DNA from 2 places in the Cernens ardua genome. Region 1 is predicted to be linked to the other one. Evidence: predicted binding sites of a transcription regulator. Region 1 holds the regulator's gene; the other holds the start of a gene.

Evidence for each region. The regulator LexA, encoded in region 1, represses DNA repair genes until DNA is damaged. The targets are predictions, from matches to a motif close to TACTGTNTANNTANACAGTA.
Region 2: recN (DNA repair protein RecN) is a predicted target of LexA. The motif match lies at 3,235-3,254, and genes of this name have one in related genera.

What each region holds. Positions count from the first base shown of each region.
Region 1 is NZ_JBPCZH010000001.1:358,676-363,773, reverse strand. Features, by position in the region: gene topA (type I DNA topoisomerase) at 1-947, shown strand, start outside; gene LMG33818_RS01645 (DUF6586 family protein) at 1,158-1,607, shown strand; gene LMG33818_RS01640 (hypothetical protein) at 1,863-2,105, shown strand; gene lexA (transcriptional repressor LexA) at 2,693-3,451, opposite strand; gene nagZ (beta-N-acetylhexosaminidase) at 3,789-4,829, shown strand; gene LMG33818_RS01625 (hypoxanthine-guanine phosphoribosyltransferase) at 4,995-5,098, shown strand, end outside.
Region 2 is NZ_JBPCZH010000008.1:44,394-49,491, forward strand. Features, by position in the region: gene dnaJ (molecular chaperone DnaJ) at 1-88, opposite strand, end outside; gene dnaK (molecular chaperone DnaK) at 324-2,249, opposite strand; gene grpE (nucleotide exchange factor GrpE) at 2,424-2,993, opposite strand; gene recN (DNA repair protein RecN) at 3,408-5,087, shown strand.

The sequences.
Region 1 (5,098 bases):
ACCTTATCGCGGCGGGTGATACTCCCTGGCTTGATGTCCTGAATGATTTCTATGCCGGCTTTAGCAAAAACCTGAGCCATGCAGAAGGTGAAGATGGGATGCGGCCCAATACGCCCATTCCCACGGATATCGAGTGTCCGCGCTGTGGTCGACCTATGCAGATTCGCATTGGTTCGACCGGCGTCTTTTTGGGATGTTCGGGCTATAATCTACCGCCGAGTGAGCGCTGCAAGGAAACCATCGACCTGATTCCCGGTGATGAAGTGGTGCCTGCGGACGCCGACGATGACGCTGAAACTGATGCGCTACGCGCCAAGCGTCGTAATCCCAGGACAGGAAACGCCATGGATAGTTTCCTGATTGATGAGCATCGCAAGTTGTACCTCAGCAATGATGATGACGGGTATTACGAAATCGAAAAGGGCCATTTCAAGCTCAAGGGGTATGATGGTCCTACGCTGGAGTGTGACAAATGTGGATCAGAAATGCAGTTGCGCTCGGGCCGTTTCGGCAAGTATTTCGCTTGTACCAATGAGGCTTGTGGTAATACCCGTAAACTGTTGAAGAATGGACAGCCAGCTCCACCCAAGATGGATCCGATCGATATGCCAGAGCTGGCGTGTCAAAAGGTCGAAGATCACTATGTGCTGCGTGATGGCGCCAGTGGCCTGTTCCTTGCTGCCAGTGGATTCCCGAAAAATCGCGAGACACGTGCCCCTCTGGTGAAAGAGCTGATTCCCCACAAGGATCAATTGCCTGAAAAGTATCATTTCCTGCTGGAAGCACCACAGCAGGACCCGGATAAACTGCCCACGCAGATTCGCTTTTCGCGCAAGAACAAGGCGCAATTCATCATGACCGAGCGTGATGGTAAGGCAACCGGCTGGCGTGCAACTTACAGCGAGGGTAAATGGCACGTTGAGGATAAACGTAAGCCAAAGAAATAACGGTCACCCATAGAAATAATCGGAATTGATGATCTTTTTTCTGGGGCCTCCCCATTTGATTGAATAATTCATCATGCGGTAGAGGCTTCTCCTGTAAGTATCATGTCGCAAGTTGATGGTGGGCACATCAATTGCTGCTCGGCGTAAGATCCATGCATCTGAGTGAGCAGTACTTGCCAGTCGCTTCGACGAAGTATCGGGGATTTTCCAATGGAAACCGCGCGTCAAACCAATCGCTGGTTTTACCATGCTGAAAGTTTGCTGAAAGAGGCTGATCAGCAGCGTTCCGGAGCGTCTGTCGGGCCATTGCCTGACGCGTTGGAAGAGGGTGCTGCGGCATTGATTGAACGGGGGATTGCCTCTCTGATTGCTGAATTTATCAAACCCAGCGAACATGTTGGCACTGATTGGCGCCAGTTTCTCTCCCGCTATTATTCGGAAGGGGGGGATCTTCATCGTCTGTACTCTGCATTGCTGACGCCGCAAGGCGAGCTGCATGTATTGGATTCACGCCTTGGGCGGCTGTTGCGCCTCTCCACTGCTCAACCTGTCAACTCAGGCATGATCCAAAGCGATGTCAATGCGGTCCCCCTCCAGGCACTACTGAAGCACTTGAAGGCATTGACCAGTGAACTTCGGCAAGGTGCTGAAGAGTGGTAATGTCATCTGACCTTTGTCGTTTGTCGACGGACAATGTTATTATCAGGTTATCTGGCTTGCCGTTTATCCATTCCTTTTCCTTGTACGCTCTGTGTTTGCCTTCTCGCTGATGATTATCTGTGCGAGTGGATATCAAGTGTCATGAGTACGAAAAGAGAGCATTTTTATAAACGCTGTGAAGTCGAAACTGCACGCGAGTTGAGGTGCCGACGCTTTTTTGTGTCAGAATGGCTCAACTTATCGAAGAGGTGAAAAATGTCTGAAACTGCGATTCTTGAGATCGTTGAACTGCCTGATGGCGAGGTGGTTTTGCGTCCCTCCGAGGGGGAAGGTGAAGCGCTGGTCAGTGTGCGCTTTTCCAAGGATGCACTGGAATTACTACGTGATTCGCGTTTTCAGGTGGCGCGTGAAATGATCGATCATGCCATTACCCGCACAAAACTGTGGGAAGAGGGTGAAGTGGTCGAGGAGTTAAGTGATAACGTCACAGTGCATTGATCATGATTGTTGGCAGTGAATCATCCTGAATGATTCACTGCATATTGGCTTCTCCGTTTCTCCGCTTCTCCGCTTCTACGCTTCTCCGCTTCTCCGCTTCTACGCTTCTACGCTTCTACGCTTCTCCGCTTCTACGCTTCTACGCTTCTACGCTTCTACGCTTCTACGCTTCATTGTTAGCATATTCCGTTAATGTGATGTCAAGTCATTCACGGCTTTCTCAAGAATTTTGCTACACAGGTTAACTCGGCATGATACCGATGAAGGTGATTATTTCATCCGTAATGATTGCTTGATATCTCCCTTTCATGATCACAATGGCTGGTCAATGTATATGTATATATAGCGACCAGCCTACAATGAGTCGCAGAGGTTATGAATAAGGAGTGGTATGAAAAAATATTGGGAAAATTGTCTGCGGGGCCAGTAACGTGAAGCTGTATTCAAGAGAGCTTTAGGGGGGGGCGGTAGAGGGGGAATAGTGGGTAATCATTGAAGCACCCCCAGGCACACGGCCAGGGAGTGTTGGGCCTGCACTTATAGTGAGTGAAACCGGTAACTAGTAGTGAAACCGATAATGCCTCGTTTTAGTGTAAGCCGCTGCCTTGATCTCCTCGAATAACACCTACACCAATGCCTTCTATTTCGAAGCCCTGGCTTGGATCTACCTCAATAGGAGCAAAGTCAGCGTTTTCAGCCAACAGACGTATTTTACTGCCTTTACGCTCAAAGCGTTTGACGGTGACGTCTTCGCCAATACGAGCAACCACAATCTGTCCATTGCGAACATCACTGGTACGATGGACAGCGAGCAAGTCGCCATCCAAAATCCCGATATCCTGCATGGAGAGCCCTTTGACCCGAAGAAGATAGTCTGCCTTCGGTGAGAAAAAGGTCGGCGGAAGTGGGCAATAGCGATCTACATGCTCCTGTGCCAATACCGGGCTACCGGCAGCTACCTGCCCTATGATGGCAAGCCCCTCGGCAGCCGGAGCATCAGATGCATTGGCAGCCTCCTGCTGGGGAGTTACAAATTTTGCGGTGGTATGTTGCGAAGAGGGTGCGCCTTTTTTATCGGTACTTCTTTTATCAGCATTTTTTTCATCCCCGCCTTGCGTTTTTGCAAGATGGGATGATACGACCCTGATACCACGGGAAGCCCCCGGTATCATCTCGATAACACCTTTACGTTTTAGCGCTTTCAAATGTTCTTCTGCAGCATTGGCCGAACGAAAACCGAGAGATCGGGCAATTTCTGCACGAGTGGGGGGATACCCGTGGGTCGCCACCGTTTCGGTGATGAGGTCAAGAACTTCCTGTTGGCGGCGCGTAAGGGGTCGGGTCATTGCCATTAACCTATGCTGTATCAATAATAGCTGTAATTGTATCCAGTATTGCTGACAGTGCAAGTCCAATTGCTGTTATAGAACTTAATCCCCGAATGTTTTGTTGTTTTCCCGGATTGCCTGTAGTCATTTCGAGGTGACACTCCCCAAGCCTATCAGATTTAATTTCTACGTGTACCTTCCTTCATGAAACGCTAGAATAGCGCTCCATTATCTTTTGTGTTTATCGTACGTCTTCCTCGGGCTATGGTGAGTTCAGACATTCTGCGCATACCAATGTGTGCCATGGCATAGTCATAAACAGGGAAAATCGGTACACCTTGACAAGGAGCGTTTCATGCGTGCTGCACCGGGTCCAATCATGATTGATGTCGGTTCTACCTCATTGGATGAGGGGGATCGGCAGATTTTGCGCCATCCTTCTGTCGGTGCAATCATCCTGTTTGCCCGTAACATGACTTCACCCGAGCAAACCAGAGCACTCTGTGATGATATTCGTGCGGTACGCCCTGATATCCTGATTGCGGTAGATCATGAGGGAGGGCGCGTTCAACGGCTGCGTGAAGGGCTTACGCATATACCCCCCATGTGTTCGTTTGAATCACTGTATATAGAGACCCCTGATAAAACGCTGTCTCTTGTCAGGGATACCGGTTGGCTGATGTCTCAGGAACTGGCCGCCTGTGGGTTTGATTTTACGTTCGCTCCGGTGCTGGATGTGGATGACAATCGTAGCAAGGTCATTGGGGAGCGCTCATTCTCATCCAATCCAGAGCATGTTGTTACGTTGGCTGGTGCGTTGATTACCGGCTTGAATGAAGGGGGGATGCCCGGGATTGGCAAGCATTATCCCGGCCATGGAGGCGTGGTGGCTGATTCACATCTGGAGATGCCGGTTGATCCTCGTCCTTTTACAACCCTTGAAAGGCATGATTTGATTCCCTTTGCGCGTTTGGCAACACGTTTGTCAGGTGTCATGCCGGCACATGTACGCTATCCTGACTTCTCTGAGGAACCGGCAGGGTTTTCCAGCAAATGGTTAACGTATTTACGCGAAGCACTGAATTTCGATGGGGCCATCCTTTCGGATGACATGAGTATGCAAGGGGCTCATTTTGCCGGTGGCCCGGTGTCCCGTGCAGAAAAGGCATTGGCAGCAGGGTGTGACATGGTGCTGATGTGCAATGATCGACCTGCAGCAGAGGCCGTACTGGAAGCTACTGCCACGGCGGGTATCCAGCCGCATGGAAGCATGCAACGGTTGAACGCATTGCGATATACCCGGGAGAGACCTGCGCTGTCTGCGCTCGCGAATAATGCGCGCTGGTTGGAGGCGCACCATACATTGAATAAAACAGCCAGTGAATATGGCTATTAGTTTTTCTTATAATCCACGGGGTTGATAAAATCACCTCTTTTTACAGGCTCTACAGGTGTCAGCATCACCCCGTTCGCCTGTATGCCACTTATGCTAAACAAAACACAGTCATTACGTATTATGCCCACATCCGAATCGATTGATACCGCTACAATTTCCACGCAAATGAAGCAGCTGATGGACGAAGCTGATTGTCTGGTGTCCCTGCAACGCATCGAACAGGCACTGGATACCATGGCAGAGAAACTGACTCGCCAATTCCACGATAA
Region 2 (5,098 bases), on a different contig from region 1:
GTGCCAGGCGTCGAAAGGCTTTTTTGATTTCCTTTTGGTCAGCACTTTTGTCGACACCGAGGACTTCGTAATAATCACGTTTTGCCATGAGTCCAACGGCCTCCAGATAGCCGCCTGGGCCAGATGTTCCACGAACACCTGATGATTGCCCTTTATTCTGGTGTAAAAAATCACGGTTGGGCAAGCACAATAATGGAGCCAATGCCCCTTCTGTCCTTGCCCAATGTATTAATCATGAAATGGCGCGGAAGCCTAAACTCCCACGCCTATCAGATAAAGGCTGAACATCAGCCTTTATCAGGATGCCTATTTGCACATCTCACTTACTTTTTCTTGTCGTCGTCGACTTCTTCGTACTCGGCATCAACGACATCATCTTCTTTCTTGCCTTGCTGGGCCTGTTCCGCACCTTCAGCACCGCCCTGCTGTGCCTGATCGGCATGCACTTTCTGGGCAAGGCTGCTGGAGGCTTCGGTCAACGCATCAAGTTTGGACTGGATGGCTGACTGGTCATCGCCTTTAAGCGCTTCTTCAAGCTCAGAGATCGCAGATTCGATTTTTTCTTTCTCACCTGCTTCTGCTTTATCACCTGCTTCTTCCAGTGTTTTACGAGCAGCATGAACCATACCGTCCGCTTGGTTACGCAGCTGAACCAGCTCTTCGAATTTTTTGTCTTCCGCCTGGTGGGCTTCAGCATCGCTGACCATCTGATCGATTTCTTCATCGCTCAGACCACCAGAAGCCTTGATAACAATGGATTGTTCCTTGTTGGTCTGCTTATCTTTTGCAGAAACGTTCAGGATACCGTTGGCATCAATATCGAAAGCAACTTCGATTTGAGGCGTACCGCGAGGTGCCGGCGGAATATCGCTCAGATCGAAACGACCTAGAGACTTGTTCTGAGCCGCTTGCTTGCGCTCACCCTGCAGTACATGGATGGTCACTGCAGTCTGGTTGTCTTCAGCAGTCGAGAATGTCTGTGTTTTCTTGGTCGGAATCGTTGTATTTTTCTCGATCAGCGGAGTCATTACACCGCCCATGGTTTCGATACCCAGCGTCAGCGGAGTAACGTCGAGAAGCAGTACGTCGTTAACGTCACCGCCCAAAACACCCCCTTGAATAGCCGCACCAATGGCAACCGCTTCGTCAGGGTTTACATCCTTGCGAGCATCCTTGCCGAAGAATTCAGCCACTTTCTGCTGAACCAAAGGCATACGTGTCTGACCACCCACCAGAATCACATCATCAATACCGGAAGCAGAAAGGTCAGCATCAGACAGCGCCTGTTTGCAAGGTTCGAGAGACCGCTGCACCAGATCTTCAACCAGAGATTCCAGTTTTGCACGAGACACTTTCAGGTTCAGGTGCTTCGGCCCAGTGTTGTCTGCCGTAATGTATGGCAGGTTAACATCGGTCTGCTGAGCGCTGGACAGTTCGATTTTCGCTTTTTCAGCGGCTTCTTTCAGACGCTGCATCGCCAGAGAATCACCGGAAAGATCAATACCGCTCTCTTTCTTGAATTCACTGACCAGATAGTCGATCAGTTTATTGTCGAAATCTTCACCACCGAGGAAAGTATCACCGTTGGTAGAAAGTACTTCGAACTGGGTTTCGCCATCAACATCGGCTACTTCGATAATGGAAATATCGAAAGTACCACCACCCAAGTCATAAACAGCGATGGTTTTATCACCGCGAGACTTGTCCATGCCATAGGCCAATGCCGCAGCAGTAGGCTCGTTGATGATACGTTTTACATCGAGCCCCGCGATACGACCGGCATCCTTGGTAGCCTGACGCTGAGAATCATTGAAATAAGCAGGAACTGTGATAACAGCTTCGGTCACGGTTTCACCGAGATAATCTTCAGCTGTTTTCTTCATTTTTTTCAGCACTTCAGCGCTGACCTGCGGGGGAGCCATTTTATCGCCCTTGACTTCAACCCATGCATCACCATTGTCGGCCTCAACAATTTTGTAAGGCACGATCTTGATGTCTTTCTGTACTTCAGCGTCGCTGAATTTACGACCGATCAAACGTTTTACGGCATACAGCGTATTGGTCGGGTTAGTAACTGCCTGGCGCTTGGCCGCCTGACCTACCAACGTCTGACCATCGTCAGTGTAGGCAACGATGGAAGGTGTAGTACGTGCACCTTCAGCATTTTCAATTACTCGGGGTGACTTACCATCCAGTACTGCTACGCAAGAGTTGGTAGTACCCAAGTCAATACCAATAATACGTCCCATGTAGAATCACCTCATGACTTGTGCTTGTGACTGAAGTCAAATACCGCGACTCCAGAAAATTGTTAATTCATGCAATCGCCCGGATTGCTTGTCTAAATACAGATATAGGGGCATAAATTTCACTTTCAAGGCCCCATCACCATCATTTTTACCATTATGAGCAAAAAATCAGTCTTAAGGTGCCTTGCTGACAGCCACCATAGCAGGTCTGATCACACGACCGTTCAGTAGGTACCCTTTTTGCATTACGTCCACGACAGTATTGGGCTCAACATCAGGATTGGGCACCATGGCCATGGCTTCATGATATTCTGGATTGAAGGGCTCGCCTTGCGGATCGATAACCTCCAACCCTGCCTTCTGAAAAGCATCCTGTTGCATATCACGGGTCATGCGAAGGCCTTCCAAATGTACATCGTCCACGCCTTCTTGGTGCATTGTTTCATACGCCTTTTCCAACGTATCGGCGACGGGCAATAGACTTTTGACAAATTTCTCCAACGCAAACTTGCGCGCCTTGTCCACATCCTGCTCAGCACGGCGACGGACATTTTGGGCTTCAGCAGCCACACGCATGGACTGTTCCTTGGTGTGTGCCAGCTCCCCCTCCAGCTCTTCAATACGAGCCTTCAATTCACTGGTGGAGTCGTCCACCCTTTCGCCATCAACGGCTTCATCGTTACTGTTTTCAGCTTCGTTGACCTCAGGCTCTTCATGCCGAGGGTCATGAGCATCATGAGTCATCTGGTTACTCCTGATAAATAAAGGGTTATGCCCTGACATATAGCCATGCGGGCTATATGTCCAAAAAGTGGAACGCGAATCCTCAGCCTCATTGAATATGAACATCACGTTTGCCAACACAAATCATGACAACACAGATAGAGACAATGAAAACCCGCTTCAAAAAACCATATCTTCAAAAACCATATAAAGAAGATGGGGCCCAAGAATTCAATCTCAAGTCAGGCAACAATATAATTTTTACTGTATATAATTACATGCATGGTGTATAACTCTACCAACCACTGTATAAGTTAACATGCTTTTTTATGGTCAAAGGGCTTTGACTCCAGACCTGATACATTGATTTCAGGCGGCCGGTAGTCTCCGGGCCCAGCCAGTTTCCAATTCCGGTATTTCCGGATCGGAGGTTTCATGCTCACACAACTCACGATTCGCAATTACGTCATCGTTGATCATCTTGAACTTGATTTTCGACAGGGAATGACAGCCATTACTGGCGAAACAGGGGCAGGAAAGTCCATTCTGCTGGATGCACTGTCGCTTTGCCTGGGCGGGCGATACGAAGCAGGTAGTGTGAAACAGGGGGAAGAAAAGGCCGAACTGTCCGCCTGTTTCGATGTGTCTCGGTTACCCGCCGCACAAGCATGGCTGAATGCACGTGAACTGGAGGCAGACACCTGCATTCTTCGGCGTGTGATTACGTCCAGTGGGCGTAGCAAGGCATGGATCAACGGGTCTCCCTGTACGTTAGCGGATCTAAAAGCCCTGAGCGACCACCTGATCGACATCCATGCCCAGCACGCCCATCAATCCCTTCTTCGTGAACAGCAACATCAGGCATTGCTGGATGAATACGCAGGAATTGGAAGCGATGTCGAAAAACTGAGCCAGATTTACCACCGATGGTCCAAGGCACGTCAACGGCTCAAAACAGCACAGCAAACTGATAGCGAGGCCAATGCGAAACGTCAGCTTTTACGCTATCAAGTCGAAGAATTGGATGAACTTGCTCTGCAGGAGGGAGAGCTTGAACAACTGGAGCACGAGCAAACGCAATTGGCACATGCCGAACAGGCACAGATGCAAACACAGCAAGCTCTAAATTTTTGTGATGATGACGAACAGGGTGCTACTACCCTGATCGCTCAGGCCCGTCAGGCGCTGGAATCTCTGCCCGAACTCAATAATCCGGCCATTGCCTCTGCGCTGGCACTTCTTTCTGAAGCAGGTATCCAGCTGGACGAAGCGAGCAGTGAACTCAGTCACTATTTGAACAGCGCCGAACTCGATCCTGAGCGCCTGAATCAAGTGGAATCGCGCCTGGCGAGCGTTCACCAAATTGCCAGAAAGCATCACATCATGCCTGAAGAAATCATCTCGTTTGCACAACACCTCAGGGATCAATTGGCGCAATTGGAACCCGGCGAGGAAGACCTTGAGGCTCTGACACAAGAAGTACGCCAGTTAAGGGATGACTGGAGAACACTGGCACAAAGCATCTCCCAACAGAGATATTCCCACGCAACAACGCTAGCTCAACGCATTCAAGAGCAATTGGTCTATCTGGGTATGGAAAAATCCTGCTTTGAGGTCTCTGTCACACAACGGGATGCTGCACACCCTGAGGGAATGGATCATGTCACTTTTCTGTTCTCTGCCAATCCAGGGCAGCCGCCACGTCCACTCCACAAGGTGGCTTCAGGAGGTGAACTTTCACGTATCAGCCTCGCCATTCAGGTGGTAGCAGCTGCCCACAGCACTATCCCGACCCTCGTTTTTGATGAGGTAGATGTCGGCATTTCCGGTGCGACTGCAGAAATCGTGGGGCAGTTACTGCGGGAGCTGGGGCAAACAGGCGCACAGCTTTTATGTATCACCCATCTCCCCCAAGTGGCGGCTCAGGCGCATCAGCATCTTCACATCGAGAAGCAGAAGGATGACACAAGCACTCATACCCACATGGCCCTACTGGACGAGAGCGGTCGTATTCGTGAGCTGGCCAGAATGCTGGGTGGAATTCATTTGTCTGAACGAACACTCGCCCATGCACATGAAATGCTGCAAGGCGCCCAACAACCCGCACAACATTAAGTTTTTACGGC